2 regions of the Sphingomonas sp. PvP056 genome follow, and region 2 is predicted to be linked to the other one. Evidence: riboswitches for the same ligand, from Rfam matches in the RefSeq annotation. Region 2 holds a riboswitch; the other holds the start of a gene.
The links. A riboswitch is a leader RNA that binds a small molecule or an ion and turns the genes downstream of it on or off. The one in region 2 is predicted to bind thiamine pyrophosphate.
Positions count from the first base shown of each region.

Region 1: another riboswitch for thiamine pyrophosphate. It lies ahead of ABIC17_RS13620 (TonB-dependent receptor); the one in region 2 lies ahead of thiC (phosphomethylpyrimidine synthase ThiC).

Region 1 is NZ_JBEPST010000005.1:156,980-172,817, reverse strand. It holds gene kdpC (potassium-transporting ATPase subunit KdpC) at 1-19, opposite strand, end outside; gene kdpB (potassium-transporting ATPase subunit KdpB) at 32-2,068, opposite strand; gene kdpA (potassium-transporting ATPase subunit KdpA) at 2,081-3,784, opposite strand; gene kdpF (K(+)-transporting ATPase subunit F) at 3,798-3,887, opposite strand; gene ABIC17_RS13650 (TorF family putative porin) at 3,999-4,892, opposite strand; gene ABIC17_RS13645 (TolC family protein) at 5,062-6,465, opposite strand; gene ABIC17_RS13640 (efflux RND transporter periplasmic adaptor subunit) at 6,462-7,544, opposite strand; gene ABIC17_RS13635 (ABC transporter transmembrane domain-containing protein) at 7,528-9,231, opposite strand; gene ABIC17_RS13630 (hydrogen peroxide-inducible genes activator) at 9,326-10,225, opposite strand; gene ABIC17_RS13625 (alpha/beta hydrolase-fold protein) at 10,603-11,778, opposite strand; TPP riboswitch at 12,060-12,169, shown strand; gene ABIC17_RS13620 (TonB-dependent receptor) at 12,202-14,511, shown strand; gene ABIC17_RS13615 (phosphotransferase) at 14,514-15,665, shown strand; gene pnuC (nicotinamide riboside transporter PnuC) at 15,665-15,838, shown strand, end outside.
Region 2 is NZ_JBEPST010000001.1:197,797-213,634, forward strand. It holds gene ABIC17_RS01035 (TIGR02186 family protein) at 1-325, shown strand, start outside; gene ABIC17_RS01040 (ATP-binding protein) at 611-2,257, shown strand; gene ABIC17_RS01045 (phytoene/squalene synthase family protein) at 2,362-3,306, opposite strand; gene ABIC17_RS01050 (LOG family protein) at 3,303-3,884, opposite strand; gene ABIC17_RS01055 (phytoene desaturase) at 4,063-5,589, opposite strand; gene crtY (lycopene beta-cyclase CrtY) at 5,586-6,770, opposite strand; gene ABIC17_RS01065 (sterol desaturase family protein) at 7,255-8,058, shown strand; gene ABIC17_RS01070 (DUF2141 domain-containing protein) at 7,982-8,419, shown strand; gene ABIC17_RS01075 (MipA/OmpV family protein) at 8,529-9,404, shown strand; gene ABIC17_RS01080 (ferritin-like domain-containing protein) at 9,543-10,547, shown strand; gene ABIC17_RS01085 (ferritin-like domain-containing protein) at 10,599-11,612, shown strand; TPP riboswitch at 11,651-11,759, shown strand; gene thiC (phosphomethylpyrimidine synthase ThiC) at 11,801-13,720, shown strand; gene ABIC17_RS01095 (HWE histidine kinase domain-containing protein) at 14,015-15,058, shown strand; gene ABIC17_RS01100 (response regulator) at 15,055-15,441, shown strand; gene ABIC17_RS01105 (hypothetical protein) at 15,581-15,838, shown strand, end outside.

The DNA.
Region 1 (15,838 bases), on a different contig from region 2:
AAGAGAAATCCTTGCCCATGTCTGTCTATCCTTACGCGAGACCGAGGCCACCGACCACAAGGTCGATGAGCTTGATGCCGATGAACGGTGCGATCAGGCCACCCAGGCCGTACACCGCGAGGTTGCGCGCGAGCAGCGGTCCGGCTGCCATCGGCTTGTAGGCAACGCCGCGCAGCGCCAGCGGGACGAGGCACGGGATGATGACCGCGTTGAAGATGATCGCCGACAGGATCGCGCTTTCGGGGCTGCCCAGCCGCATCACGTTGAGCACGCCAAGCCCCGGATAGAGCACGACGAACATCGCCGGGATGATCGCGAAATATTTCGCGACGTCATTGGCGACCGAGAAGGTCGTCAGCGCCCCGCGCGTCATCAGCAACTGCTTGCCGAGGCCGACGACCTCGATGAGCTTGGTCGGATCGCTGTCGAGATCGACCATGTTCCCCGCTTCGCGCGCGGCTTGCGTGCCGGTGTTCATCGCGACGCCGACATCGGCCTGCGCGAGCGCGGGCGCGTCGTTGGTGCCGTCGCCGCACATCGCGACCAGGCGGCCACCGGTCTGTTCCTTGCGGATCAGCTCGAGCTTGTCCTCGGGCGTCGCCTGGGCGAGGAAATCGTCCACGCCCGCCTCTGCCGCGATCGCCGCCGCAGTGAGCGGATTGTCGCCGGTGATCATCACCGTGCGAATGCCCATCGCGCGCAACTCGCCGAACCGCTCGCGGATGCCAGCCTTGACCACATCCTTGAGGAAGATCGCGCCGAGCAGCCGCCCGTCCTGCGCCACCGCCAGCGGCGTGCCGCCGGCGCGGGCGATCTCGTCGGTGATCCGGCGGAGTTCGGTCGCCGCCGCGGTTTCGCCCGATCCGGCATTGGCGCGCAGGATCGAATCCACCGCCCCCTTCTGGATCAACGTATCGCCGATCTGCACGCCCGAGATGCGGGTCTGCGCGGTGAACGGGATGATCTCGGCCCCGGTCGGAAGCTCAGTCGTCGCGACGCTGAACGCTTGCCGCGCGAGCACCACGATCGAGCGGCCTTCAGGCGTTTCGTCGGCGAGGCTCGCGAGCAAGGCGGCCTCGGCGAGTTGCTGCGGGCTGGTGCCCGAGACCGCGCGGAACTCGCTTGCCTGCCGGTCGCCGATCGTGATCGTGCCGGTCTTGTCGAGCAGCAGCACGTCGATGTCGCCTGCCGCCTCGACCGCACGTCCCGATTTGGCGAGCACGTTGAAGCGCACCAGCCGGTCCATGCCCGCGATGCCGATCGCCGAGAGCAGCGCAGCGATCGTCGTCGGGATCAGCGTGATCAGCAACGCCGCCAGGATCGCCACCGGGATCGACCCGTGGGCGTAGGACGCGAAGCCCGGGATCGTGCCGACCGCGATCAGGAAGATGATCGTCAGCCCGACGAGCAGCAGCGTCAGCGCGATCTCGTTCGGCGTCTTCTGGCGCTCGGCGCCTTCGACCAGCGCGATCATCCGGTCGAGGAAACCCTTGCCAGGTTCGACCGTCACCTTGACGCGGATCTCGTCCGAGATGACGCGCGTGCCAGCGGTCACCGCCGAGCGATCGCCGCCCGCCTCGCGGATCACCGGCGCGCTTTCGCCGGTGATCGCCGCCTCGTTGACCGAGGCGACACCCGAAACGACGTCACCATCGGACGGGATCAGGTCGTTAGTCTCGACCAGCACGATATCACCGACCTTGAGCTGGCTGGCGGGGACCGCGTCGAACTCGCGACCGTCGCCCTTCAGCCGCTTTGCGGTCAGTTCCGCCTTGGTGGCGCGCAGGCTGGCGGCCTGCGCCTTGCCGCGCCCTTCGGCGAGCGCCTCGGCAAACGTGCCGAACAGCACGGTCAGCCATAGCCAGATGGCGAGCTGAAGCTTGAAGCCGAGCGACAGATTGTCCTGCCCGACCACGAGCAGCACGGTCATCAACGCCGCGACCACGCCGGTGACGAACATCACCGGGTTGCGGATCAGTTCCTTGGGATCGAGTTTGAGGAACGACGCCTTGATCGCGGGCACGACGAGGTCGGCCGTGAACAGGCTTTTTGTCTGGGTCTTTGCCATGGTGGCCCCCGATCAGGACAGTGTGCCGCTGATCATCGCAAGATGATCGGCGATGGGACCGAGCGCGAGGCTCGGCAGGAAGGTGAGACCACCCAGGATCAGGATGATGCCGACCAGCAGCCCCACCCACAGCCCGCCCGTCGTCGGGAACGAGCCCGCGCTTTCGGGCGTGTACTTCTTCGCCGCGAGACTCCCCGCGATGGCGAGCATCGGCACGATGATGAAGAACCGCCCGACCCACATCGCGACACCCAGCAGCCCGTTGTAATACGGCGTGTTGGCAGTCAGGCCAGCAAAGGCGGAGCCGTTGTTGGCTACCGCGCTGGTGAAGGCGTAGAGGATCTCCGAGAAGCCATGCGGCCCCTTGTTGAGCGGCCCCGCGAGTCCTTGTTGCAGCACCGACGACAGCGCGGTGAGCCCGAGGATCATCAACGGCAGCACCGCGATCGCCAGCACCGCGAGCTTCACTTCGCGGCTTTCGATCTTCTTGCCGACATATTCGGGCGTGCGCCCGACCATCAGCCCCGCGACGAACACCGCGAGGATCGCGAACAGCAGGAAGCCGTAGATCCCTGCGCCGACGCCGCCGATGACGACCTCGCCGAGCTGCATGTTGAACAAAGGAACCAGCCCGCCGAGCGCGGTGAAGCTGTCATGCATCGCATTGACCGCACCGCACGACGCCGCAGTCGTGACGACCGAGAACAAGGCGGACGCGGCGATCCCGAAGCGGACCTCCTTGCCCTCCATATTGCCGCCAGCAACGCCGAGATGCTGCAGCACCGGGTTGCCCGCGGCTTCCTGCCAATAGGTGACGGTGACGCCCGCGAGGAACAGGATCAGCATCGCCGACAGGATCGCCCAGCCCTGCTTGGTGTTGCCCACCGCCTTGCCGAACGTCCAGGTCAGCCCGAAGCCGATCAGGAAGATCGACAGCATCTGGACGAGGTTGGTCAGCGCAGTCGGGTTCTCGAACGGATGCGCGCTGTTCGCGTTGAAGAAGCCGCCACCATTGGTGCCGAGCATCTTGATCGCTTCTTGGCTCGCGACCGGGCCGAGCAGCAGCGACTGTTTCGCGCCCTCCAGCGTCTGCACGTCGACCACGCCCGCCATCGTCTGCGGCACGCCGCTGGCGATATAGAAAAGTGTCAGTGCGACACAAATCGGCAGCAACAGGTACAGCGTGATCCGGGTCATATCGGCCCAGAAATTGCCGATCGCTTTCGCCTCGCGCCGCGCAAAGCCGCGGAACAATGCAAAGGCGAGCGCGATGCCGGTCGCTGCCGACAGGAAGTTGTGGATCGTGAGCCCCAGCATCTGGCTGAGGTTCGACATCGTGCTCTCGCCGCCATAGCTCTGCCAGTTGGTGTTGGCAGTGAAGCTGATCGCGGTATTGAACGCGAGATCCGGCGACAGCCCGGCCAGCCCCTGCGGATTGCCCGGGAGCATGCCCTGCAGCCGCAGGACGGCATAGGTAAACGCCATGAGCACGACGTTGAACAGCAGCATATGCAGCGCATAGCGCCGCCAACCCTGCTCGGCGTCGGGGTCGATCCCGGCGAGTTTGTAGAAGCCGCGCTCGACCGGGCCGAGCACGATGTGGAGCGGCGTCCGCCGTCCCTCGTACAGCGTGAAAAGCCACACACCGACCGGCTTGGTCAGCGCGAGCAGGATGGCAACGAAGCCCAGGATCAGGAACCAGCCCTGGAATGTCATTGGTCCGCCTCCTTCAGAAGCGTTCGGGGCGGATGAGAACCGCCACCAGGTAGAGGAGAAGGCCGAGCGCGGTCAGCGCCGCGAGCCAGAGGTCGAGGGTCATTGCCTGCTCCTCACGCGTTATCGCAGAGGCGGGCGAAGGCGAGCGTCAGCGCCACCAGCCCGACCATGATGGCGATCCAGAGAACGTCCTGCATCAGATGTCCTTTCGAGGTCAGAAGGCAGCCGTCAGCGAGACCACGACGGTGCTGCCGGCGATGTTGCCGGTGCCGTCCTGGCCCTTGCTGAAGCTCGGGCGGAGGTAGCTCGCCTCCTGGTTCGAGATGTCGGTGTCGATGTAGCTGACGTTGAGCGTCAGGTTCTTGTAGGTGGCATCCGCCCCTAGCGACCAATCCCAATAGTCGCCGGTGGGCGCGACTGCGGTGGCGTTCGGGCCGAGGCCATCCTGCCCCGAGCTGTGGCCGACGTGCGCCTTGGCGGTGATGGGCGTACCGGCAACCGCCAGCGCGCCGTCACCCCACAGATAGAGGTTGTCGTCCTTCGCGCCCGGACGGTTGTAAACGCCGGCCGCGGCATCCGCGCCGGTGTTGTACCATTTGCCGATCGCCTGCTGCTTGGGCGCATAAGCGACGCCCGCGGTCAGCGTGGCGGGGCCGGTCGTGCCGGTCAGCTTGGCATAGGGCTCGGCGAAGTCGGTCTTGTCCGCCCCGCCCGGATACATGTACCAGGTCACGCCGACGTCGAGCGTCGCGCTGTCGGTCAGCTTGGTCTTGTAGCCGCCGATCAGGTCGAGCTCCATGTTGGCGCCGCCGAACGTCCCCCAGCCCGCGAGGTTCGACGCCCAGGTACCGACGTAGAGCCCGCTCTGGTGCGCGATCGTGACGCCGCCCTGGATCGCCATCTCCTGGTCCGACTGCGACACGCCGCGGAAGCGATAATCGGACGCGAGCGCGACCGACCCGCTGACGGTCAGCGCGGAAGGGGGTGCGGTGGGCGGGTGTGCGGTGGCCTCGGCCGCGGCGGCCTTGTCGTCCGGAGTCGATTGCGCGTGTGCGGCGATCGGAAACATTGAGATCGCGACGACCGCGGCCGCATGACGGAACTTCATTGGTGCACCCCTTGAGCGGCGCTCGTCCCACGACGATGCCTTCAGGGATGGGCGATTAGGCGCATCCAACGTTCGATTTCGAGATCGATTCCGGGAAAAGGCATAGTGCGCGCATAGTGTTGACGCATTTTTCGTCGGTTACGACCAACGCCGCCGGGGGGTTGCAGCCTTACTCCTCCAGACCCAAGGCCCCACGGTCGGCGGTTGCCGCCGCCAGTTCCGCGCGGGCGGAGGCGATGCGGGCCTGTGCGTCGATCAGGCGAACGCGTGCGTCGGTGGCGGTGTCCTCGCGCTGGTTGACCAGGAAGAAGTCGCCCGATCCGAGCGCGAACCGCCGCCGTTCCGCTACCGCGAGACGCTCGGCCAGGCCTTGCTCCTCCGCGGCGATGGTCGCCAGTCGTTCGGTCGCCCCGACCGCGATCACGATGCCCTCGACCTCGACCGCGATCTGGTCGCGCAAGAAACGGCTGCGTTGGGTCAGTGCGTCGATTTCCGCCCGGGCTTCTGCCGCGCGCCCCTTCGCCGCGCGGTTCTGCAACGGCACGCTGAACCGGAAGCCGACCAGCGCTTCCAGCGGCGTTTTAGTCGGACCGCCGAGCCCGACCGCGCCGATATCCTTGCCGACCTCACCCCGCAGATCGAGCCGCGGTGAAAGGTCGTTCTCCGCCAGCATCAGCCGCGCGGTCGACTGGTCGATCCGGGTCAGGATCGCGCGATAGTCGGGGCGCTCGACCGGTGCAGGTCCATTGCCGCGCAGCGCCACCCCGGACAGCGCGCTGCTGTCGGGTGGCAGCCGCTTTGCCGATACGAGCAACGGTGCCCCGTTCTCGTCGCGCAGGTAGAAGGAGAGGGCATTGGCCGCCGTGGCGAGATCCTGCTCCGCCCGCACGGTCAGCGCACGCCGCCGGACGAGGTTCTGGTCGTTCTCAACCAGCAGGATGTCGGGCCGCGCGCCAAGCGTGATCTGCCGCGCGATCGCGCCGCGCCGCCGTTCGGTCAGATCGAGCAGGTCGCGATAGGCGTTCAGCCGCAATCCCGCCGCGACCCACGTCTGATAGGCATCGACCGCGCGACGCTGGACCCCGATCGCGACCATCGCCGCCTCGAACCGGGCCACGTCGATATCCGAACCGGCGACGCGTCGGCGGGTCCGGCGTTCATCCACCACACGGTCGCGCAGCAACGCGAACAACGCGCCGACCTTCGCCTCGCCGAGGCGATTGGTGTAGGACTGATCCTCATACACCGGGAAGGTCCCGCGCGACGCGCGATAGTTGCCATAGAGATAACCGCCATTGCCCGTCAGCGGTCGGGTCGCGCGGCCCTCGACGACGGTGCCGTCATAATAGCCCGCGACCCGCGAACGTCCGTCGACGTCGAACACCGTGTCGAATGCGCCGTCTGCGGACAGCGCACGTCCCTCCGCTTGCCGAACGCGCGCCAGTGCCTCGACGATCTGGGGAGCGGACCGTGCGGACGACTGCAACACCTCTTCCAGCGTCAGGGGTTCGGTCTGCGCGATCGCGGCGACAGGGCACAGGGCTGCAACCACGAACAGGATCAGGCGGATCATTTCTTGCCGCCTTCGTCGCTGGCCGTGTCCTTCGATTCCGCAGGCTTGGCGCCCGCCTTGGCCGGCGGGGCAGGGCGGCGGCCGAATTCCAGCGGGAAGTCGTTAAGCTGACGCCACAGTTCATAGCCCACCAGCACGGTCTCCCCGCGCACCCAGCCGCGCACCTTGCCGCCGGGCCGAACATAGTCGCGCGTCGGCCAGGCGGGTTTGCCCGGCGCTGGTTCGACCAGAATGCGGAAAAGCCCGTCGGGTGCGGCATTGGGATCGATCGCGCGGACGCGGCCGTCGAACATGCCTTGCGCGACCGAGGGCCAGCCGCTGAACTGGATCGCGGGCCAGCCCTCGAATTCCAGCCGGACCGGACGGCCGGGGCGGACCAGCGGCATGTCGCGCCCGTCGACATACAGTTCGACCGCGCGCTGGACGCGTTCGGGTGCGATCACCGCAAGCACCGTGCCCGGCGACACCATCGATCCACCGGTCGCGGCGTTGAGCTGCTGCACGCGCCCGTCGCGCGGCGCGCGGACCATCTGCGCGGACTGTCGGTTGAGCTGGATGTCGATCCGGTTGAGCTTCGCGCGCGCCTCGGCCAGCTTGGCGCCGGCGTCCGCGACCTTGATCTGCGTCTGCTCATAGTCACGGCGCGAAGCGAGCCCTTCAGCGAACAGCTGGCTTGTGCGGTTCACGTCGATCCCGGCGACCGCGCGGCTCTGCTGAACCGCGGCGATCTCCGCCTGCACTTGCGCGCGCTCGGCCCGGAGCCTGGACAGCAGGTCGGGATCGAGATCCGCAACCCGTGCGATCGGGTCGCCCTTGGCGACATGCTGTCCGTCCTGGACGTACCATTGTTCGACGCGACCGGGAACGAAAGCGGTCACCTGTTGCTGGCGGTCGTCGGGATCGAGCGCGACGACTTGTCCCGTGCCGCTCGCGGTCTGCACCCACGGGACCAGCCCCATGATCGCCACCGCGACCATGATCCCGATGATCAGCATCCCCGCGATGGTGAGTGCGATACGCGGCGCGCGCATCGACGCCAGCGTCGGAAAATGTGCCACGCGGTCAGGCTGGTACGCCATCATCGCCTCCACGCTGCTGATCGTCGTTCATATCGGCAATCAGCGCGTCACGCGTTGCGAACCGGCGCTGTCGGTGGGGTTCGAGCCGGAACCAGCCATCGAGCGCAATGTCTTCGGGTCGGCCGGTACAGAGCAGGACGGTCGTCTCCGCCGCCTTCAACCGCTGCAGCACGTCTGCCAGCCGCTGGGCAGGGATCAGATCGTAGAGCTGCGACAGCATCAGCACGCGTGGCTGGACGAGTAGCGCGTTGGCGAGCTTGAGCGCCATCACCTCGCGGATCGACAGCGGATAGCCCGATCCGGCAAGCGGGGTATCGAGCCCGTGGGGAAGCCGCGCGATCCGTTCGCGCAGACCGACCGCGTCGAGCGCATCGAGCATCTTGCCCGACATCGCCCCCGCAGCACCAAGTGCAAGATATTCGCGGATCGTGACCTCGACGATCGTCGGCCGGTCGAGCACCATGATTTCCGAGCGCAACAGGTACATGTCGAACGTCGTCAGATCGGTGCCGCCGACCGTGACGAGACCGCGCTCGGGCACGCTGTGGCGCTTCAGCACCATCGCCAGCAGTCGCTCGGCACCCCCGTCTGCCAGCGTGACGAGCTGTTCGCCTGCAGCGACCGCGAAGTCGAAACGGGCGTCCTCGATCGCGACGCCCTCGAGCCGGACTGCGCCGTCCGCCGGCGCCTGTCCCGCGGCGGCAACGGCGTGTTCCTGGGGGATCGCGAACACCAGCGACAGTTCCTCGGCGCTCGCGACGAGGTCGTACAGCGTGTCGAGATACCAGCCGAGCTGCGAGATCCCGTAGAACACGCCGCTCAGGATCAGCTCGGCGGCGACGAGCTGGCCGATCGACAGTTCGCCCCGCAGGATCAAGTTGCCGCCGAGCGCGAGCAGCGCGGCGCTGGCAAACGCGTAGAGCAGCAGGAAGGCGACCGTCTGCGCAAAGCTGTAGCGGAAATAGCGGCGATGCCGGTCGATGTAGGTGGCAGTCACCGCCTCGGAGCGATCCATCGCGAAATCGAGATGACGGCTCGACTTGTAAAAGCCGTTCGACCCGCCGACGCTCTCCAGCCAGCGCGCGGCGTCATGCTTGGCATGGCTGAGCGCGACCGCTGAACGAATCGATCCGCGCGACCACAGCAACCAGATCGCAAGCACCAACAGGATCAGCAGCGCGTTGAACGCCAAGAAGAACGGATGATAGAAACTGGTAATCACCAACCCGACCGCGGATTGCAGCAGGATCGTGAAGCCGCCGATCACCAGGCTCGGGATCGCCTTCTGCACCACGACCAGATCGAAATAGCGGTTGAACAGGTCACCGCGATTCTGGTCAGCGAAGAACGGGTTCTGCGCATGGACCGCGCGCTGCGTGATCTCGGCGACCACCCGCGCGAAGAAGCGCCGCTCGAACAGCGCCATGATCCAGAAGCGGAGCGCGCTCAGCCCGGCGACGAACAGCAGCAGCAGCAGGAGCAGCCCGGCCAGCGTCCAGAGCGGGGCGGGCAGGGCGGTGTTGGCGACGCTGTTGATCAGCAACTGGACCGAGATCGGGGTCGCCAGCGACAACAGGCTGATCGCAAGGCCATAGACCATTGCAAGCCGCAGATAGGGCATGTCGGGCCCGACGATCTCCGCCAGCCACCCCGCCGCTTCACGCCAACCGATCCGTTTTCCTGCCACGTCCATCGTCCGTCCTAACTGACCCCGGACACAGGATCGTTCCGGCGGGCCATTGGCGCAAGAATGGGTAAGCTATACTTCCGATAGGATATACCTATCGGACGACCGCACGCAACATTTCGGCGATCAACCTATAGGCGGGTGCCCGACCGGCACCCGTACGCCACAGCAGGCCGATCTCGCGATACGGGCGCCCGCCCTCGAAGGGGCGCACGACCACGTCATCGCCGTCGCGGATTTCCTGGCGGACGTACAGGTTCGGCAGCAGCGCGAGACCCATGCCCATTCCGGCCATCTGCCGGATCGCGTCGAGGCTGGTGCCTTCATAATCGTTGAGCACGACCGCGCCGACCTCTTCGGCAATCACGGCGACCTGTTGCGCCAGGCGATAGTCCGCGACGAGCGTCAGGAGGTTTTGCCCCGCCAGATCGCCGACGGTCACGGACGTCTTCTGGCTGAACGGATGATCGGCGGCCATCGCCAGATACAGCGGCTCGCGGAACAAGCGCTCGCTGTGGAAGCCGCGCCCTGCAACGGGTAACTGCGCGAGGATCAGGTCGTGATCCCCGGCCGTGAGTCCCGCCGTCAATGCGGACGGAAGCCCTTCGCGCACATGGATCCGCAGCGTCGGATGTTCGCGGTGCAGACGCGCGACCAAGCCGGGGAGCAGATAGGCGCCGAGCGTCGGCGACACGCCCAGCCGGATCGTGCCGACCAGCGCGTCGGCCGACGCCGCACGGACGTCTTCCAGGTCGACCAGATCGAACAGGATCCGCCGCGCCCGCTCCAGCAGTTCACGCCCAAGCGGCGTGAGGATCGCGGGACCACCGCGCTCGAACAGCGGTGCACCGAGGATCGTCTCCAGTGCGCGGATCTGTTGCGAGAGCGATGGCTGGGACACCCCCATCCGCTCGGCGGCACGCGTGAAGCTTCCGGCCTCGGCGAGCGCGACGAAGTAGCTGAGTTGGCGGATCGTCGTTCGTGGGCGCTGCATGGGGCATGGTACCGAGCCGCTACGCCTTTGGCACGCCCGAAGAGATTGCGGGGTCCTTGCGGGGAGAATGCGGGGGCGGGATCTGGCGTACCTAAAGCCCCTCCCCCTCGGGGGAGGGTTGGGGTGGGGAAGTCCAGCAGAACCGAGTTCTCTGCGAGGCACCGCCCCACCCCCGACCCCTCCCCTGAAGGGGAGGGGATCACGCCAACCGCAATTAAAGCCCCTCCCCTCGGGGGAGGGGTTGGGGTGGGGCAGTCCAGCAGAACCTACTTCTCTGCGAGGCACCGCCCCACCCCCGACCCCTCCCCTGAAGGGGAGGGGCAAGAAGAGGGGGCACCCCAATCGCAACGCCACCGACCAGCGTGGCGCGTGAACCCTCAATCCCGGAACAGCAGCGGGGCCATTTCGTGCAAGCTGCGACGCCAGGTCAGGAACTCGTGCGCCGTGTTGGGCGAAACGTAGAACGCACTGTTGATCCCGGCGGCCTTGATCGCTGCCGCATTCGCGCGCGGATCGGGGCGGGGGGCGCCGCCGGGCGCGGGCGGGCGGTTGCCTTCGAGTTCACGACTGCCGAAGCTGACGAACACCAACTTCACCTTGTCCTTGAACCCCGGCGTTGCGCCGACGTCGTCCATCCCGACCGTGCCGCCGCTCAGCAGGCCGATATAGGCGAACGTGTCGAGGTTCTTGGGCGCGATCAGCTTCGTCTCGAAGCCGCCCATCGACAGGCCCGCCATCGCCCGATGTCGCGCATCGGCAACGGTCCGGTAGGTGCGGTCGACATACGGAACCAGTTCGTTCAGCAGCACCGTCTGGAAGGGCCCGATGTCGAAGCTCGCAAGGCCGCCGGGGCTGCCGGGCTTGATCTCGTTCGTCATGCCGTAGGTCATCACGATGATGAAGGGCAGCGACTTTTTCTCCGCAACCAGATTGTCCATGATCAGGTTTGCATGGCCCTGGTTGCTCCATGCGGTCTCGTCTTCGCCCCAGCCGTGCTGGAGGTACAAGACGGGGTAGCGGGTCTGCGGCTTGTCCCCGTAACCGGGGGGCGTGTAGACCAAGGCCCGGCGTGGCGTGCCCGTACTCGGCGACGGGAACAGGATCTGCTCGACACGCCCATGCGGCACGTCCTTCAGCGCGTAGAAATCGGCATCATGCGCCGGTATCTCGATCCCGCTTTCCCAGCGGGTCGATCCATAGAAGTTCAGCGCACCCGGGTCGTTGAACGTGCCGCCATCCACGGTGACGTGGTAATAATGAAACCCTTCGTCGAGCGGACCTTCCGACGTGCCGATCCAGGTGCCATCGGGTGCCTTGGCAAGAACGGTACCGCCGCGTCCGCCCAACCCGAGGCTGACCCTCACGGCTGTAGCCTCCGGCGCGACGATCCGGAAACGCGCATAGCCTTGCGAGTTCACCTGCGGGTATTGCTGTCCGGGTTGGTTGAGCGATGACGGCTTGAAGTCTTCGGAAATGGACGGCGCAACTGTCTGCGCACCAAGCGGGAAGGCCGAAATACCGGCCATCAACAACGCTGCTGCTATGCGTTTCATCATGCTCTCCCTGAAGTGTTCGTGCCGCCCTGTTTGGCGATCGACTGATCTTGACCAAGGTATTGCAACAACCTTTGCCGCCTGCAACGTCTTAATCTGCAAGAGACGCCTGCTCTGCGCGAATAATGCCAGCGCCAGCTGTCGTGTTGTCGTCATCCGAGACGGTGGACCACAACGGCTTCATCACCACGCCTAACCGGCCAACGTCCGGGCCGGCTCGGAGAGGGGCGACCGTGGGGCCATCAATCCCTGTTTGCACGCGCGATCGGATCGCCTAGAGGGCGCTATCCCCGGGGGGCCGCTGACGCGCGGCTGAGAGGTGGGCTGCAGCCCATGACCCGCTGAACCTGATCCGGCTGATACCGGCGTAGGGAGGGTTGGCGGAGTGTCCGTCGTCCTTCCGTGTGGAGTGGACGTAAGACAATGCCGGCAATGATTTCGTATGATGGGTTGAGGAGCCGGCGCGCGGCGTTGGTGCTGACGGCGGTGTTTCTGACGGTGCCGGCATCTGCATGGGCACAACAGACCACCGAAGACACCGCGGACATTCGCGTCACCGGACACCGCGATCCCGAAGGACTGTTGCCCGACCAGACCGCGCCCAAGGCGGTGAGTGAAATTTCCGCCGACTTCATCGTCAAGCAGGCGCCGACGCTCAACGCGTTCCAGCTCGTCAACCTGTTGCCGGGTGCAAACGTGGCGTCGAGTGACCCGTACGGCCTGTCGACGAGTTCGAGCCTGACGCTGCGCGGGCTGGGGCAGGATCAGATCGGCGTCCTGATGGAAGGCGCGCCGCAGAACGATATCGGCTATTATTACGCTTATCCGTCGCAATTCGCCGATCCGGGCAACCTGCGCACGATCACCCTGGCGCAAGGGTCGGTGGACATTGATTCCCCGACCGTGGGCGGGGCAGGCGGGCTACTGTCGCTGACGCTCGACGACCCCAAGGCCGCGCCGCAAGCACTGCTCGACGTGTCGCTCGGCTCGTACGATGCGCGGCGGGTGTTCGCGCGGGTCGATACGGGCGAGATCGGGCGGACGGGCGTGAAGGCGTTCGTGTCCTATTCGTACACGCGCGCGGACAATTGGCGGGGGGCTGGCTTCGACACGCGCCGGCATGTCGACGCGAAGCTGTTGCGCGACTGGGGCGACGGCAACCGCGCCAGCCTGGCGCTGTCGTACAACAATGCCAATGCGTCGAGCTATCCCAGCCCGACGCTCGCGGACTGGCAGGCGCAAGGTCGCGGGTTCAACTATGATGCGCGCTACACCGCGGGAAACACCAATTACTGGCGGCTGTACCGGGCCCCGTTCCGCAACCTCTATGCGTCGGCTCCGGTGCATCTCAAACTGAACGACCGGCTGACGCTCGACAGCACGACCTATTTGCAGTTCGGCTACGGCAATTCGCCGTACGGCACGCAGCTTGCCACGACGGGCAACTTCCTCGGCAATGAGGAACTGACGCAGCCGATCGTTCTGCCAGGCGCGGTGGATGGCGTCGCGACGGTGCTCGGCAATTACACCGGCGACCAGATGCGCACCGGCAATGTCACCAAGCTGACGTTGCAGGCGGGGATCCACCGGATCACGGGCGGCCTGTGGTTCGATTACGGCACGGACCGGGTCACGCAAACCTACACGACGGTCGATCCGGACGGGAACCCGACCGACCGATGGGGATACCGCGACAGGGCGATCCAGACTGCGGATGGCCGCCTGCTCGCTTATGAGAACCAGCGGACCGTCACGGTGACGAAGGGGTTCTTCCTCGCCGACAGTATCGCGCTCACCCCGCGCCTGACGCTCGACGCCGGTTTCAAGGGCGTCAACCTGCTGCGCAATGGTCGCAACTATCTCCCCGGGCCGCAAACGCGGGTCCGCAAGGACAGCTTTGCGGCCTTGCCGCGCGCCGCGGTCCATTGTGCGTTGAGCGATCGCCAGCAGATCTTCGCCAACATCACGACCAATTTCCGGACGCCCAACGAATTCACGCTCTACGACAGCTATGACGGCGGCGTGGTTTCTACCCGCGGGACGAACGCGCTGAAGAACGAATATTCGGTCTCGCAGGAGCTTGGCTATCGCTACATCGGGCCCAATCTGTCCGCATCGGCGACTGCCTTCCACTACAAGTTCCGCAACCGGCAACTGGCCACGGTGATCGACGTTGGCGGCGCGCAGGTCAATTCGACGCTCAACGCCGGGGGGCAGACAACGTACGGAGTCGATGCGGAAATCGATTATCGCCCGGCGAAGGGCGTCAGCGTCTATCTTTCGGGCGAGTATCTGCACGCGCGGATCGACGATGATCTGCCGGTTGGCGGGGATTTCCTCCCCACGCGCGGCAAGCATGCGGTGTCCAGCCCGAGCGTCCAGTTCGGCGCGGGCGGCACCTATGATGACGGGCATTTGTTCGGCAGCATCGCGGGTAAGTATCTCGGACCCCAATATGCGACGTTCATGAACGACGAGCGGATCGCGGGCTATGCGACGCTCGACCTGTCGGTCGGCCTCCATCTGGCCGACTGGATCGACGGGAAACGGACGGATCTGCGCGTCAACGCGATCAACGTGACCAATCCGGACGTCCTGGCGGGGGTGCAGGCGGTCAGCACCAACGCGCGCGATGTAGTAGGGCGCGGCGGCATTGTCATTTCGGGCTATGCGCCCGCCTATTACATCGGCAGCGGTGCGGCGGTCATCGCGACCGTGTCGCGTAGCTTCTGAGCATGGCCAAGGCCGCACCCGCGTCCACCGGGCATCTGGTGCACGGCATGGGCACCGCGTTGGAGACGCCCGCCTGGCCCATGATCGAGGTGGGCGAGGCCGACGCGGTCCTTGCCCGCTTTCCGGCGGCGGGCCGTATCGAGCGATTGCTGTGGCATTCGCCGCGGCCGTTTTCCGCGGCGACGCTGATCGATACGACGCGCGGGCAGTTCCTGCTGAAACGGCATGATCGCCACGTGCGGTCGGCGGCGGAGCTGTCTCAGGAACATGCGTTCGTGTCGCATCTCGCGGCGGCCGGAATATCGCTGCCCGAAATCGTGCGGACGACGGACGGTGCCAGCACCCTTTCGATGGGCGAGGGGACCTTCGAGCTTCAGCGCCGCGCGGCCGGGGCCGACCTGTATCGGGACAGGCCCTCCTGGACCCCGTTCCTCTCCTATGTCCACGCACACGCGGCGGGTGTCGCGCTTGCCCAGGTACATCAGGCGTCCCGCGGGTTCGACGCGCCGGTGCGCACGGTGCAGCCACTGGTCGCGAGCTTCACCATCCTGCCGGCGAGCGATCCGATGGCGGCGGCAGAGGCCTATGTCGCGGCACGCCCCACGCTGGCGGCTTTCCTCGCCACCTTGCCGTGGCGGAAGGAACTGGAGCTGCTTTTCGAAGCACTGGCGGGAGGGCTGGCGGCGCGCCTTGCCGATCAGCCTTCGCTTTGGACGCATAACGATTGGCATCCGTCCAATCTGCTCTGGGCTGCGGACGGCACGGTTGCGACGGTGTTCGACTTCGGATTGTCCGACCGGACTTGCGCGCTGCACGACCTCGCCACCGCGATCGAGCGGACGGCGGTGGAATGGCTGCGACTGGGTGACGACGATGATGCCATCGCCGATCCGGCGGCGGCGCTGTCGTTGATCGCGGGCTATGTGACGATCCGGCCCTTGAGCTGCGCCGAGATCGAGACAGTCGTTCGACTGCTGCCGCTGGTGCATATCGAATTCGCCCTGTCCGAGATCGCGTATTTCGCAGGCGTCTTGGGGGATCCTGCGGCCGCGATGCATGCCTGGGACGCGTATGCTATCGGCCATGCCCAATGGTTCCTGTCCGCACCCGGCCAGGATTTCCTGGCGCAGGTCGGCACGGCGGCGAACGGTTGATGTCGACGCTGGAGATCGTTGCGGTCGTCGTCAGCTTCCTGGCGATCTGGCTGACCGCACGGCGCAATCTGTTGTGCTGGCCGCTGAACCTCGTCGCCTGCGGCTTGTATTTCAAGCTGTTCCTCGACGTGCGCCTCTACGCCGACATGGCGCTGCAGGCGGTGTTCGCCGTC
Region 2 (15,838 bases):
GCGCGGGCTGGTCGATCTCAAGGGGCGGTCGGCGCTGTATGTCGAATCGCCGCGTGCGGTCGAGATCACCGACGGCGTGCTGTACCGCGCGCGCGTCTCGATCCCCGCACGCGTGCCGGTTGGGCGATTTACCGCAGAGACCTTCCTGATCCGCGACGGCCGCGTGCTGGCGGCGGCGACCCGTGACATCGAGATCCGCAAATCGGGGTTCGAGCGCTTCGTCGCCTACTCGGCCGAGCGTTGGTCGATCGCCTACGGGCTGGTCGCGGTCGCGCTGTCGGTGCTGTTCGGCTGGGCGGCGGGGTGGATCGCACGGCGCTTCTAAGGCTGGCGTCAGCTTGTCCGAAGGTTTGGCAGGAATCATCCCGCTCGAGGCGAGGCGTTCCTGGTTCAACCCACCACCCCCGTTCGGGCTGAGCGAAGTCGAAGCCGCCCCTGACCCCTACGCTCTGGCCCGTTCTGTGCGCGGCCCTTCGACTTCGCTCAGGGCGAACGGGACGAGAGTGGGTCGTCGTCGCGCACAGCCGCCATCGCCCCGCGTGTCCACGCAATCTTTACCCCTGCCGCGCCAAGGTCTGAGTCAATCGAGAACCCCAGGACCGTCCAGCACATGACCGAAATGCCCCGCAACGTGGTCTTCACCAATGCCGCCCCGCTGGCGACCCCAACGGAAATCGGCATCGTGTTCGACATCGCGGGGTCGAGCGGGATGGTCGTGCTCGACGCGGTTGCGCTGGCGGAGACGGGCGCGCACGAAGATCCGGTCGTCGCGAGCGCGGGCTCGATCGGCAGCCAGATCAAGATGCGGGTCGGCGCGACCTGGCTGATCGCCAACGTCCGCTCGCTCAAGCTGCTCGACGGCCATGCCGACCGGATCGCCGCGCAGATCGACTTCCTCGGTGAAGCCAACGAGGAGCAACTGACCGGCAAGATCTACAATTTCCGCCGTGGCGTGACGCGCTATCCCACACCCGGTTGCATGGTCTATCCGGTCTCCTCCCCCGACATGAAGCAGATCTACGCCGCGGATGATCGCGCGCATATCGAGATCGGTACGGTCTATCCGACCCGCGACGTGCGCGCCGCGCTGTACGTGGATGCGCTGCTCGGGCGGCATTTCGCGCTGCTCGGCAGCACCGGCACGGGCAAGTCGACCGCGACCGCACTGATCCTCCACCGGATCTGCGATATCGCGCCGCACGGCCATGTCGTGATGATCGATCCGCACGGCGAATATGCGTCGGCATTCCGCGACAATGGCGCGATCTACGACGTGTCCAACCTGCAGATGCCGTACTGGCTGATGAACTTCGACGAGCATTGCGAGGTGTTCGTCACCAGTTCGGGTTCCGAGCGTCAGATCGACGCGGACATCCTCGCCAAATGCCTGTTGATGGCGCGCGCCAAGGGGCGGCTGGGGCAGGAGATCGCCAAGCTGACGGTCGATGCGCCGGTGCCGTATCTGCTGAGCGACCTGACCAATCTGATCAGCCTCGAAATGGGCAAGATGGACCGTGCGGGGGACACCGCGCCCTATCTGCGGCTCAAGACCAAGATCGACGAGATCAAGGCCGATCCGCGCTATGGCTTCATGTTCTCAGGGATGCTCGTCGCGGATACGATGGCGGCGTTCCTCCAGCGCGTGTTCCGCCTGCCGGGCGACGGCAAGCCGATCTCGATCATCGACGTGTCGGGCGTGCCGAGCGAGATTACGTCCGTGGTGGTCGCGGTGCTCAGCCGGATGGTGTTCGACTTCGCGATTTGGTCGCGCGGCGAGCCCAAGCGCCCGATCCTGCTCGTCTGCGAGGAGGCGCATCGCTACATTCCCAATGGCGACAAGATCGATTCGAGCGTCGGGCGGATCCTCAGCCGGATCGCCAAGGAAGGCCGCAAATACGGCGTGTCGCTCGGTCTGATCACGCAGCGGCCGTCGGATCTGGCGGAAGGCGTGCTGTCGCAGTGCGGGACGATCATCGCGATGCGGCTCAACAACGATCGCGACCAGGCGTTCGTCCGCGCGGCGATGCCCGAGGGCGCGCGCGGGTTCCTCGATTCGATCCCCGCCTTGCGCAACCGCGAATGCATCGTCTGCGGCGAGGGCGTGTCGGTGCCGGTGCGCGTGTCGTTCGATTCACTCGAGGATTCGCGTCGGCCGGCGTCGGACGACCCGGTCTTCTCGGAACTGTGGCGCGATGCCGGCGGCGAGGAGGAGATCATCACCCGCACGCTCAAGAAATGGCGCGCGCAGGGGCGGTAGCCCCCGCTCATTCCGTTCGGGCTGAGCGAAGTCGAAGCCTTGCTCTCACCGCGCCCGTCGCTTGGCTTGGAGAGCGGTCCTTCGACTGCGCTCAGGGCGAACGGTTAGCGCGGCCGAGTCCACAACGTCGCATCGCGCGTCGACGCCGGATACAACACCCGCCGCCGTCGCGCCTCGTCGAACGCGCGCCGCATGAACCCCAGCTTCGCTTGTCGCGAGGTCGTCACCCGTGCATCCCACGCACGCGGCCCGAGCGTCGCGACGCTCCGCCCGATCGCACCATAGATCCCCGCCGCCGCCAGCACCGCCCAAGCCGAGCGGAACGCGAGCGCAGGCGTCCCATAGCGCGCGCTTTCCTCATAACGCGCCGCCAGCAACCCGAGCCGCTCGCCCAGCAACCCCAGCCGGTCGCGATATTCGGGCGCGAGCAGCGCATCCGCCGGGATGCCGAATTCGTCAAGCCAGTCCTGCGGCAGGTAACACCGCCCCGCGCGCGCGTCCTCCGCCACGTCGCGCGCGATGTTGGCGAGCTGGAACGCAAGGCCGAGGTCGCATGCGCGGTCGAGCGTCGCGTGATCGTCGGGCGACACCCCCATCGCGATCGCCATCATGCTCCCGACGACGCCCGCGACATGATAGCAATAGCGGTACAGATCCTGTTCGGTCTGCGGCCGCCACCCTTCTGCATCGAGCGCGAAGCCAGCGATCAGGTCGCGCGGAAGCGCCGGGGGCAGGGCGGTCTCAGCCGCGAACAGCCGCAATGCATCGAACGCAGGCTCGCCGACGGGAACGCCCGCGAGCGCCGCCTCGGTCTTCGCGGTCATCGCCGCAAGCCGTTCGGGGCCGTCCGCGACGCCCGTCATGCCGTGGCCGTGATCCTGCCCGTCGGCGATGTCGTCGCAGGCGCGGCACCAGGCATAGAGCAGCCACGCGCGCTCGCGCACCTTGGGCGCGAACAGCTTGCTCGCCGCAGCAAAGCTCTTGGACCCGCGCGCGATCGACTCGCGCGCGGCATCAACCGTCGCGGCGCGCGAAGATGGATCGCTCACAGGTCGCTGGCGCGCATCTTGGTGATCGTCTCGACCGGCGCATGGTCCGCCATCTGCGCAAGCAATCGGTCGAGCGCGGTATCGATCAGCAGGATGTCGCGGTGCTGCGGGCGCAGGAAACCGACGTCGGCCATCTTGTGATAAAAGCCGACGAGCCCGTCATAATAGCCCGCGACATTGAGCAGACCGACCGGCTTTGCGTGATAGCCGATCTGCGCCCAGCTCAGCGCCTCCCACAATTCGTCCATCGTGCCGGTGCCGCCGGGCAGGTTGATGAACCCGTCCGACAGGTCGGTGAACGCCTGCTTGCGCTGGTGCATCGTCTCGACGACGTGGAGTTCGCTGAGGCCACGGTGCGCGACCTCGGCGCTGACGAGGGCTTGCGGGATGATCCCGATCACTTCGCCGCCTGCTTCCAGCGCGCTGTCCGCGACTGCGCCCATCAGGCCGAGACGTCCGCCGCCGTAGACGACACCGATTCCGCGCTCGGCGAGGGTTCGGCCAACCTGGCGGGCGGATTCGATGTAGACGGGGTCGCTTGGCGAAGCGGACCCGCAGTACACAGCAAGCCGCTTCATAAGCCCCTCCCCTTCAGGAGTGTCGGGTCGGCCATGCCCCCGGCATGGCCTGAAGGATGCGGGGCATCCTTCACCCGACACTGGGTTGGGGGTGGGGAAGTGCCTCGCAGAGAGGTTGGCATGCTGGACTGCCCCACCCCAACCCCTCCCCTGAAGGGGAGGGGCTTTGGATCAAAAGTCATCGTTCACTCTCCAGCATCAACGCCGCGGTCGCCTTCGCACTCCCCACCACGCCGGGAATCCCAGCGCCCGGATGTGTGCCAGCGCCCACGAAATACAGATTGGGAATATGGTCGTCGCGATTGTGCACCCGGAACCACGCGCTCTGCGTCAGCAACGGCTCGAGCGAGAAGGCGCTTCCCAGATGCGCGTTCAGGTCAGCCGCAAAGTCGTTCGGCGCATAATGGAATTTGGTCACGATCCGCTCGTGGATATCCGGGATCAGCCGCCGCCCGACCTCGTCGAGGATGCGCTTCTCGAGGATCGGGCCGATCTCCTTCCAGTCGACCGGGAACTTGCCGAGATGCGGCACCGGCGCGAGCACATAAAAGGTCGAATGCCCCTCCGGCGCGAGCGACGGATCGGTCACGGTCGGGTGGTGGAGATACAGCGAGAAATCCTCGGGCAGGACGCCGTGATCGTAGATGTCGGCGAGCAGCCCCTGATAGCGCGGCCCGAACAGGATCATGTGGTGCGGGATCCCCGGCCACGTCCCCTTGATCCCGAAATGCACGACGAACAGCGACGGCGAGTATTTCTTGCGCGCGAGCCCGTTCTTGGTCCGCTGCGCACTGCGCGAGGATTTCAGAAGGTCGCGGTAGCTGTGCATCACGTCGCTGTTGCACGCGACCATGTCCGCATCGCCGTGCCAGCCGCTCGCGGTCGTCACCCCGGTCGCGCGGTCGCCGAGCGTCGCGATGTCGACCGCGGGATCGTTCAGCCGCAACACTCCGCCCAGTCGCTCGAAATGGCGCACCATGCCGGTGATCAGCTGGTTGGTCCCGCCCATCGCGAACCAGACGCCGCCGTCCTTCTCGAGCTTGTGGATCAGCGCATAGATTGCGCTGGTGTTCATCGGGTTGCCGCCGACCAGCAGCGTGTGGAACGACAGCGCCTGGCGGAGATGCTCGTCCTTCACATAAGACGACACGATCGAATAGACCGACCGCCACGCCTGATACTTCGCCAGCGCAGGTGCCGCCTTGATCATCGACGCGAAGTCGAGGAACGCGACATGGCCGAGCTTGCGATAGCCCTCCTCATACACACCCGCCGCATATTCCAGGAACTTGGCGTAACCCGCGACGTCTTCGGGATTGAGCTTGGCGATCTCGGCATTGAGCGACGGCTCGTCGTTCGAATAATCGAAATTGACCCCGTCGGGCCAGTTGAGCCGGTAGAAGGGCGACACCGGCGCAAGCGTCACGTCGTCCGCCATGTCGCGCCCGGTCAGCGCCCACAGTTCCTGCAAACACGGCGGATCGGTGATCACGGTCGGCCCCGCGTCGAAGGTGAAGCCGTCCTTCTCCCATACGTATGCGCGCCCGCCCGGCTTGTCGCGCGCCTCGACGATCGTCGTCTCGACGCCTGCCGATTGCAGCCGGATCGCGAGCGCGAGCCCGCCGAACCCGGCACCGATGACGATCGCGGTCCGCGCATCCGTCGTGCGCGCAGGCGCGCTGTTGGCGGCGGGACTGGTGCTCATGCCGGTCGCTCCGTTCGCGCGGCGGGCAACACCCCGATCGCCTGCAACGCGCGGCCGATCGGCACCGGCGGCTTGCCGGTCAGGATCCGGGCCTTGTCCATCATCGTCGATTGTCCTGCATAGAAACGGCGCACCAATTGTGGATCGAGCCGGTAGAAGCGTTCGAGCACACGGTAGCGTTCCTCGGGCTCGGCGGCGCGGAACAGCATCTTGTCGAGCATACGATAGAAGCCGCGGTGCTGCCACGTCGCGCGCGCGAACCCGTGGGTCAGGTCGCGCAGCCCCGCGCCCGAGAGGTCGCGAGTCCGCGCGATCAGCGATGCGGTGCGCACCGCATCGGGCAGCGAATAGCCCGTCGTCGGGTGGAACAGCCCCGCGCGCATCCCCGCCTTGGCATTGCCGGTCCCGGTCGAGCGCCAGTATCCCTCGAAATCGCCCCCCATCGTCACGGGCAGCACGCCCGCTTCCTCGCGCGCGGCCTGTTCGACCTGCCATCCGCGCGCGGCGACGTACTCGTGCAGCCGATCCGCCACCAGTGCCTGGTCGAGATCGGGGGTGTCGCTGTAATAGGTATCCTCGACGAACATCCGCGTTGCAGCAAACGGCAGGCAATAGACGAAGCGATACCCGTCGAATTGCGGCACGCGCGCGTCCATCACCATCGGGCGCGGGTCGTCATGCGGCTCGCTCAACCGCAGTTCGCGCCCGACGAATTTCTGCCAGCCGCAATCGAGCTGCGACAGGTCGCCCGCACCGCGCGCATCGATCACGCCCTTGGCCTCGATCCGGTCGCCGTCGACGAACTCGACGGTGATCGCGCTGACGTCCTGGACGGCGCGCCCCAGCATCAACCCGGCATCGGGCAGGGCGACGCGGACCAGCGTATCCAGCCGTTCCGACTCGATCGAATAATAAGGCGCGGTGATGTGGCGCTCATGCCCGGGAAAGGCGACGTCGTAACTGCGCCAGCCGTAACTGATCAGCGGCGCGACGATCCAGCGATCCGCTTCGTCGATATCGCTCGCGAAGAACGACCAGAGATGATTCCCCCCGACCGTGGCCGCTGAATCGATCAGCCGGACGTCGAGCGCCGGATGCCGCCGCTTGAGCGCGAGCGCGATCAGACCGCCCGCAAGGCCAGCGCCGACGATCGCAATGTCGCAGTGGAATGTGGTCGCCATACATCAGCGGGTAACCGATCCTGTACCGCGCGCAAGCGGGGATCGCATCGAAGGAACGGGTGCGGGCACAGCCACTCCCGCGCTTCCCCGGCGAAGGCCGGGGCCCAGTAGAGATGGCCGCGGTAGCGAGGGCAGTCGCTTGCAACCCGGCGTTCCACTCCTGGGCCCCGGCCTTCGCCGGGGAAGCGTAACGTTGAGGGGGCTTCCGTCCGGCCGGGTGCCCGCTTGCTGAAACGGCGGCCGGGAATGGCACCGCCACTTCTTTCTCTCTCTCTCTCTCTCTCTCTCTCTCTCTCTCTCTCTCTCTCTCGCGCTTCCCCGGCGAAGGCCGGGGCCCAGTCGCGGAGGTCGCGGTAGAGAGGGCAGCGGCTTGCATCCCGGTGTTCCACCCCTGGGCCCCGGCCTTCGCCGGGGAAGAGGTTGGGATTCGGGATCGAACGATCTTGGCTAGGTCGAAGCCCCCACGACCGCTATAGAAGCCGCCATGTCGATCGTTCTAGCCATTCTCGCGTCCGCGCTGGTCATGTCGTTGATCGTCGCGGTGCGCTACCTGATCGTGTCAGGCGCGTTCGCGGCGGCGACACGGTTGCGCTATCCCGGCCTCTATCGCGGCATGAACCCGCAGATTCGCCGCGAGATCTGGTGGAGCATCGTCTCCGCCGCGATCTACGGCATTCCTGCGGGCGTGATCGCCTGGGGCTGGCAGAACCACGGCTGGACATTGGTCTATCAGGACCTCCACGCCTATCCGCTCTGGTATCTCCCGCTATCGGTGCTGCTCTACCTCGTCGCGCACGACACGTGGTTCTACTGGACGCATCGCTGGATGCACGAGCCGCGCGCGTTCAAGCTGGCGCATGCGACGCATCACGAAAGCCGCCCGCCGACCGCCTGGGCGGCGATGGCGTTCCATCCGATCGAGGCGATCAGCGGCGCTGTGATAATTCCGCTACTGGTCTTCGTGATTCCAATTCATGTCGGCGCACTTGGGTTGGTGCTCACGATCATGACGGTTATGGGGGTCACCAACCACATGGGGTGGGAAATGTTTCCTGCGTTCATGTGGCGGGGTCCATTGGGGCAGTGGCTCATCACTGCGAGCCATCATCAGCGACACCATGAACTGTACCGAGGGAATTATGGCCTCTACTTCCGTTTCTGGGACCGCGTCTGCGGCACCGACCGCGGCGTCGGGAATTTTGCGCGCGAACATGCGAAAGCTGGCGTCGACCGCGGTCGCCGGGGCAGTGCTGCTCACGGTCTTGCCGGGGGCGGTCGGGACCAGTGAGCTCGCGGTCGATGTCTCGCACATGCGCTCGGCCAAGGGGATGGTCCGCGTCTGCCTGACCGCCGACCCCGACAATTTCCCCGCCTGCGTCGACGATGCCCGCGCGACCACCCGCTCGATCCCCGCCACCATGACCAGCATCCATTTCGACGGCCTGCCGCACGGTAATTATGCGGTCGCGGTGATCCATGACGAGAACAACAATCACAAGCTCGACACATTCGCCGGAATTCCGCGCGAAGGCTTTGGTTTCTCGCGCAATCCGTCGGTGACTTTCGGTCCGCCGCGCTTCGCCGCCGCCCGCTTCACGCTGTCGAGTGATGCAGATCGGCAACAGGTGCGGATGCGATATCTGCTCTGACCCCGATCGCACGGAAACAAACATAAGGCATCGCGTTACGCGCCCGACACAATACGCGTTTCGTATCCGATCCTCGTCTTGCCCCACTTCCAGTATTCCGGAGCCGCCCGTGACTCATCGTTCCATCTTCGCCGCTGCAACCGTCCTGTTGCTCGCCACCGCAGCGCCCGCTTTCGCGCAGGATGCGGCACCGATCCCCGCCGACAACAACCAGATCGCGGACGATTTCAACAAGGACACGGTCACGGTCGGCATCGGCGCGGCATATCTGCCGGATTATGACGGGTCGAACGACTATCGCGTCGTTCCGGCACCCGTCGTGATCGGTACGGTCAAGGGTTTCAACTTCTCGGTCATCGGCAACCGCGCCAGCCTCGATCTCGCGCGCAACCAGCCCGGCCAGCGCTGGGACATCCAGTTCGGCCCGATCGGCGTGGTCAACTTCGATCGCCAGGCCCCGAGCGTCATCGATGACCGCCGTGTTCGCGCGCTCGGCAAGACCGGCACCGCGATCGAACTCGGCGGCTATGTCGGCCTGGGCAAGACCGGCGTCATCACCAGCCCGTACGACAAGCTCTCGGTCTCGCTGAGCATGCGCCACGACGTCAACAACGTCCACAAGTCGAGCATCCTGCAGCCGTCGATCAACTATCTGACCCCGCTCAGCCGCAAGGCCGCGGTCGCGCTGTTCGGCACCGCGCAATATGTCGAGAGCGGTTATGGTGCGACCTACTTCAGCATCACGCCGGCGCAGAGCCTCGCCAGTGGCCTGCCGACCTACAGCACCGGCAAGGGCTGGAAGAACTATTCGGTCGGCGGTCTGGCGACCTATTCGCTGACCGGCGACTTGCTCCACGGCTTCAAGGTCGTCGCGGGCGGCACCTATTCGCGCACGCTCGGCAGCTTCGCGGATGCCCCGATCGTGCGGATCGCGGGCTCGCGCAATCAGTGGGTCGGCGCAGCCGGCGTCGCCTACACCTTCTAAGCCGACGATCCCCGCAGCGACTCCTCCGGCGCGACCAACCGTCGCGCCGGAGCGCCATTCGTGGCTTGCGTCGCGCGCCGCACGGTGCCACGCAAGCCCGAACGCTTGGCGTGTTTCCAGGATGAAGGCTTCGCTGCGATGACCGATACCGACCAACAGCTGATCGAACGGCTTGATTCGCGAGCAGAACGCCGCAGCGAACGCCGCGAGTTCTTCCGCACCGCGCTGGGCGCGGGTGCGATCGCCGCCGTCGGCGCGACCGCAGTGGCGGTCGGCAGCAACGCGTTTGCGCAGGCGAGCAACAACGACGCCGCGATCCTCAACTTCGCGCTCAACCTCGAATATCTCGAGGCGCAATTCTATTCCTTCGCCGCCTTCGGCACCGGCCTCCCCAACGCGCTGCTCACCCCGGGCAGCGCGAGCACGACCACGCAGGGCGCGGTCAGCGGCGGGCGGCAAGTCACCTTCACCGATCCGGTCGTCGCGCAATATGCGCGTGAGATCGCGCAGGACGAGATTGCGCACGTCACCTTCCTCCGCGCACAGCTCGGCACCGCAGCGGTCGCGCAGCCCGCGATCGACATCGGCTCGACCGCGACCAGCGCGTTCAGCGTCGCCGCGCAGGCCGCCAAGATCGTCGCGGCGGGGGCAGCCTTCGACCCCTATGCGAGCGACGAGGCGTTCCTCCAGGCGGCGTTCCTGTTCGAGGACGTCGGCGTGACCGCCTATCGCGGCGCATCGTCGCTGCTGACCAGCAAGGTCTATCTCGAGGCAGCCGCCGGCATCCTCGCGGCGGAGGCGTATCATGCGTCGATCATCCGCACGGTGCTCTACACCAAGGGTCTGACGACCCCGAGCCTGCGCACCAATGCGGATGCGATCTCGAACACGCGCGACGCGCTCGACGGGGTCAGCGACTTCGACCAGGGCATTTCCCCGGTGACGATCGCGAACAGCCAGGCGCCCGCGCTCAACGGTCTGACCGCGTCCAACATCGTGCCGACCGCGCAGGATGGCCTCGCGTTCGGCCGCGCCACGGGCAACGTGCTCAACATCCTGTATCTCAGCACCTTGCCGGTCGCGAAGGGGGGCTTCTTCCCCAATGGCGTCAACGGCTCGATCGCCACCAGCGCCACCAACTGACGCCCGCACGATGCTTTCTTCCTTTTTCGCGCCCGTACCGGAGTGTTTCCAGTGATCGATAGCGACCTTCTCCTGCAAGCGATCGACGCGAGCGATCGCCGCCGCGACGCCCGTCGCCAGTTCCTCCGCAGCGCCGGGGCCGCCTCGGTCGCGGTCGGCGGCGGCGCGTTGCTTGCCGCCTGCGGGGCGACCAACCAGGACAGCACGATCACCCCGACCCCCACGCCGACCGGAACCGCGACCGCGACCCCCAGTCCCGCGTCGACCGACGTGCTGAAAGACCAGGACACGTTCAACTTCGCGCTCAACCTCGAATATCTCGAGGCGCAATTCTACAGCTTCGCAGTGACGGGCGCGGGGCTTCCCGCTGCACTGCTGACCGGCACGGGTACACCAGGGTCGGTAACCGGCGGGCGCGCTGTCACCTTCACCGATCCGATCGTGCGCGAATATGCGCGTGAGATCGCCGCGGACGAAGTCGCGCACGTCGCCTTCCTGCGCTCGGTCCTGGGCACGTCGGTCGTCGCGCAACCTGCGATCAACATCGACGGCGGCGCGAACGGCGCGTTCACCGCGGCGGCGCGCGCGGCGGGCCTCGTCGGCGCGACCGGCACGTTCGACCCCTATGCCAGCGACGAGAATTTCCTGCTCGCGGCGTTCATCTTCGAAGACGTCGGCGTCACCGCCTATAAGGGGGCCGCGCCGCTGATCGCGCAGAGCCTGCTGATCGACGCCGCCGCCGGCATCCTCGCAACCGAGGCATATCACGCCGGACTGATCCGCACCGTCCTGTACAGCAAGGGGATCGCGACGCCGTCCTTGCGCGCCAGCGCGAACGCGATCAGCGACGCGCGCGACAGCCTCGACGGGTCGAGCGATCTCGATCAGGGGATTGGCGATGGCACCACCGCCAACCTGGTGCCGACCGACGCCAATGGCATCACCTTCAGCCGCACGCCGGGGCAGGTGCTCAACGTGGTCTATCTCAACCGCAACGCGGTCGTCGGCGGGGGCTTCTTCCCGGCGGGCATCAACGGCACGATCAAGACCAGCGCCGCCAGCTGAGGCCTCTTTTCAACGCGCGAACGAGCGCGTACACATACCAATATTCCCCGGGGGGCTGCGCCAGAGCAGCTGAGAGGTAGCTGAAGCTACGACCCGTTTGAACCTGATCCCGTTAGCACGGGCGGAGGGAGGGAGCGGTGTCCACGCCCGGGTTCCGTTGTCGCTCGTCCGATTTGAGGAGCGACACAATGGCCGACATACTTGCCCGCACCGAAATTGGCGTCACCACTGGAGCAATCCGTGGCAGCCGCAAGATCCATGTCCCCAGCGCCAACATCCCCGGCGCGGGCGTCGCGATGCGCGAGATCATGCTCGATCCGTCCGCGTTGGAACCACCGCTCCGGGTCTACGACACGTCCGGCCCCTACACCGACCCCCGCGCGCAGATCGACATCAACATGGGGCTCCCGCAGCTCCGCCGCGACTGGATTCTCGCGCGCGGCGACGTCGAATCCTATGACGCACGCGAGATCCGCCCCGAGGACAATGGCCTCACCGGCCCCGATCGCTCGGCGGGCGTTCCGCAGTACCCCAACGTCATCAAGCGCCCCTTGCGCGCCAAGGCAGGCGCGAACGTCAGCCAGATGCATTACGCACGCCGCGGCATCATCACCCCCGAGATGGAATATGTCGCGATCCGCGAGAATCTCGGTCGCGCGGCGGCGAAGGAGAAACTGATCCGCGACGGTGAATCGTTCGGCGCGTCGATCCCCGATTACGTCACCCCAGAATTCGTCCGCGACGAAATCGCGCGCGGCCGTGCGATCATCCCCAACAACGTCAACCACCCCGAATCCGAGCCGATGGCGATCGGGCGCAACTTCCTCGTCAAGATCAACGCCAACATCGGCAACTCCGCGGTCGCATCGAACGTCGCGGCGGAAGTCGACAAGATGGTCTGGTCGATCCGCTGGGGCGCGGACACGGTGATGGACTTGTCGACGGGCCGCAACATCCACGACACGCGCGAATGGATCCTGCGCAACAGCCCCGTCCCGATCGGCACCGTGCCGATCTACCAGGCGCTCGAAAAGGTCGGCGGCGTCGCCGAGGACCTGACGTGGGAGATCTTCCGCGACACGCTGATCGAACAGGCCGAGCAGGGCGTCGATTATTTCACGATCCACGCGGGCGTGCGGCTCGCCTATATCCCGATGACCGCGAAGCGCGTCACCGGGATCGTCTCGCGCGGCGGCTCGATCATGGCGAAATGGTGCCTCGCGCACCACAAGGAGAGCTTCCTCTACGAACGCTTCGACGAGATCACCGAGATCATGCAGGCGTATGACATCGCGTATTCGCTCGGTGATGGTCTCCGCCCCGGCTCGATCGCCGACGCCAATGACGAAGCGCAGTTCAGCGAGCTCTACACCTTGGGCGAACTCACCCACCGCGCGTGGAAGAGCGACGTCCAGGTGATGATCGAGGGCCCCGGCCATGTGCCGATGCACAAGATCAAGGAGAATATGGAAAAGCAGCTCGAAGTGTGCGGCGAGGCGCCGTTCTACACCTTGGGGCCGCTCACCACCGATATTGCGCCGGGCTATGACCATATCACCAGCGGGATCGGCGCGGCGATGATCGGCTGGTACGGCACCGCGATGCTTTGTTACGTCACGCCCAAGGAGCATCTCGGCTTGCCGGATCGCGACGACGTCAAGGTCGGCGTGGTGACCTACAAGCTCGCCGCGCACGCTGCCGATCTCGCGAAGGGCCACCCGGCGGCCAAGATGCGCGACGACGCCTTGTCGCGTGCGCGCTTCGACTTCCGCTGGCGCGACCAGTTCAACCTGTCGCTCGATCCGGACACCGCCGAGCAGTATCACGACCAGACGCTCCCCGCAGAAGGCGCCAAGACCGCGCATTTCTGCTCGATGTGCGGACCGAAATTCTGCTCGATGAAGATCACGCAGGAAGTGCGCGACTTCGCGGCGAAGCAGAACGGCCCGGCGGACGGCTTTCTCGCGGCGGGCGCGGGGCAGGCGGTCGACGCTGAGCGCGCGGCGTTCGCCAAGGGCACGACGCATGCCGATGCCGAGGCCGGCATGGCAGCGATGAGTGAAACCTTCCGGGAGAAGGGCGGGGAGATTTACCTGCCGGCGGAGTAAGCGCGCCCGTCCGTCGCCCCGGCCTTGTACAAGACTTCTGCGGGCTCCTGTGAAAGCAGGAGCCCCGGAGTCCCAGGCGCGATAGGCCGTTGCTCTGCGCGGCAACGCAAGGGTAGGCAGCGTCCGGCTCTGACGCTCCCGCGACAAGACCATTTGGCCTCATGGCAATCAAACCTTCCAAAAGCGCGACCGACACAAAGGAAGCGCCAATAACGGCATCGTTACACCCTTGAAACTATCCTTAGGAGGAACGAGGAAAATCGAGTAAGCTGCGCCAGAACAAGGAAAATCGCGGTGGATATAACGGCAAAGTCAGCCGCCCAGAAAGAGGGTGAGGCAGAAGTCGACACGTTCCGCCGGGAACTTGGCCCGTTCGTCGTGGCTGCCCAGAAGACCCGAATGCCGATGGTCTTTACGGATGTGGAGCCCGGCCACCCGGTCATCTTCGCAAATGACGCCTTCCTGAAGCTGACGGGCTATGCGCTGGAGGAAGTGCTCGCCAAAAGCTTTCAGTCCTTGCTCGCCGTGGGAGTCGACCCGGAAACGATGACGACCGTCGAATCGGCATTCCGCGGAGAGTGCGATCACGAGCCGGAGATACACTACAGGCGCAAGGACGGCAGCGAGTTCTGGGCGTCGATGTTCGTCAGCCCGGTTTGCGACGACGGCGGTACGGTCGTTCAGCATTTCGTGTCGCTGGTCGATCTAACGAACCACCGCCAAGACAACGCTCGGTGCAAGATGCTGATCGACGAGCTCAATCATCGGGTCAAGAACACCTTGTCGACGGTCCAGTCGATCGTCACTCAGGCGCTCCGCCGGCCGGCCGAACCCGCCGCGATCCGTGAAGCGATCGAGTCGCGCATCCTTGCCCTGTCGCGGTCGCACGACCTGCTGACCAACACCAATTGGGAGGGCGCTGGTCTTCACGAGCTGGTCGATACGACCCTGCACCCGTTCAAGGTCGTCACGGGCCGCACCGAGCGGTTCACGATCGTCGGCGACAATGTGCATCTGTCGCCCAAGACCGCGCTCTCGGTAGCGATCGCCCTCCACGAGCTTGCCACCAACGCCGTCAAATACGGTGCCTTCTCGAACGATGCGGGCAAGATCGCGATCGACTGGACCATGTCGTCGGCGGCGAAGGATCGGGTCGTACTGCAATGGCGGGAGAGCGACGGACCACCGGTGCCGCCGCCGACGCACAAGGGGTTCGGATCATGGGTCATCGAGCGCGGCCTGGCGCACGAGCTCGGCGGCGCGGTGACGCTCGACTATCTGCCCGCCGGCGTGACGTGCACGATCGAGATACCGGTTTCGACAGAGACGGAAGAATGACCGGCCTTCTCGCCGGTCGCAGGATCCTCGTGGTCGAGGATGAGATGCTCGTCCTGATGCAAATCGAGATGGCGCTGGAGGATCTCGGCTGTTCCGCGGTCTGCGCCGCAGCCAGCGTTGCCGAGGCCGCCGCAATCCTCGTTGGAGAAAGCTTCGATGCAGCCATGCTCGACGTCAACCTGGGCGGAGAAAAGAGTTACCCGGTCGCCGATATGCTGATCCGGCGCAGCATCCCGTTCGCGTTCTCGACCGGCTATGGTGATCTTGGAGATCGCACGGACCTGTACGATCGGCCGATGCTCCGGAAGCCCTATGCGCGCGCGGATCTGGAGGCAGTGCTGGCAAAACTGATCGCCGACCAGCCTATGTCGTCAGCGGCATAGCACCGTCCCCCGCGTCTGCCGAACGAAGTCGCGCTGGTGACGGAGACCGGACAGAAGCGCTGTAACGCGGGGGAAGGGTCTGGTATCTTTCCGAATGCTCACAGTTCGGCGTATTGCCGTCATCCGTCCCGCATTTGCCTTGGCCACTTCTGCCGCGCTCGTGGTGTCCGCTGGCGCTGCCGCGAACGGTCCCGACAAAGGCATCGCATTCGATAACGCATATGAGACCAGATCTGCTGAAAGCCTGTCGGGCCTGTTGGCGATGAAGCTAGCCAACCTTGCAGAAATCGATCCGGATCATCCGCTCGCCTCGAACCGTGCGACGCAGACCCTGAGCATGTTCGGGCGCGAAGATCTCATCGCGTCGAGCAGCAAGAACTACGCGGCAACGCACTGC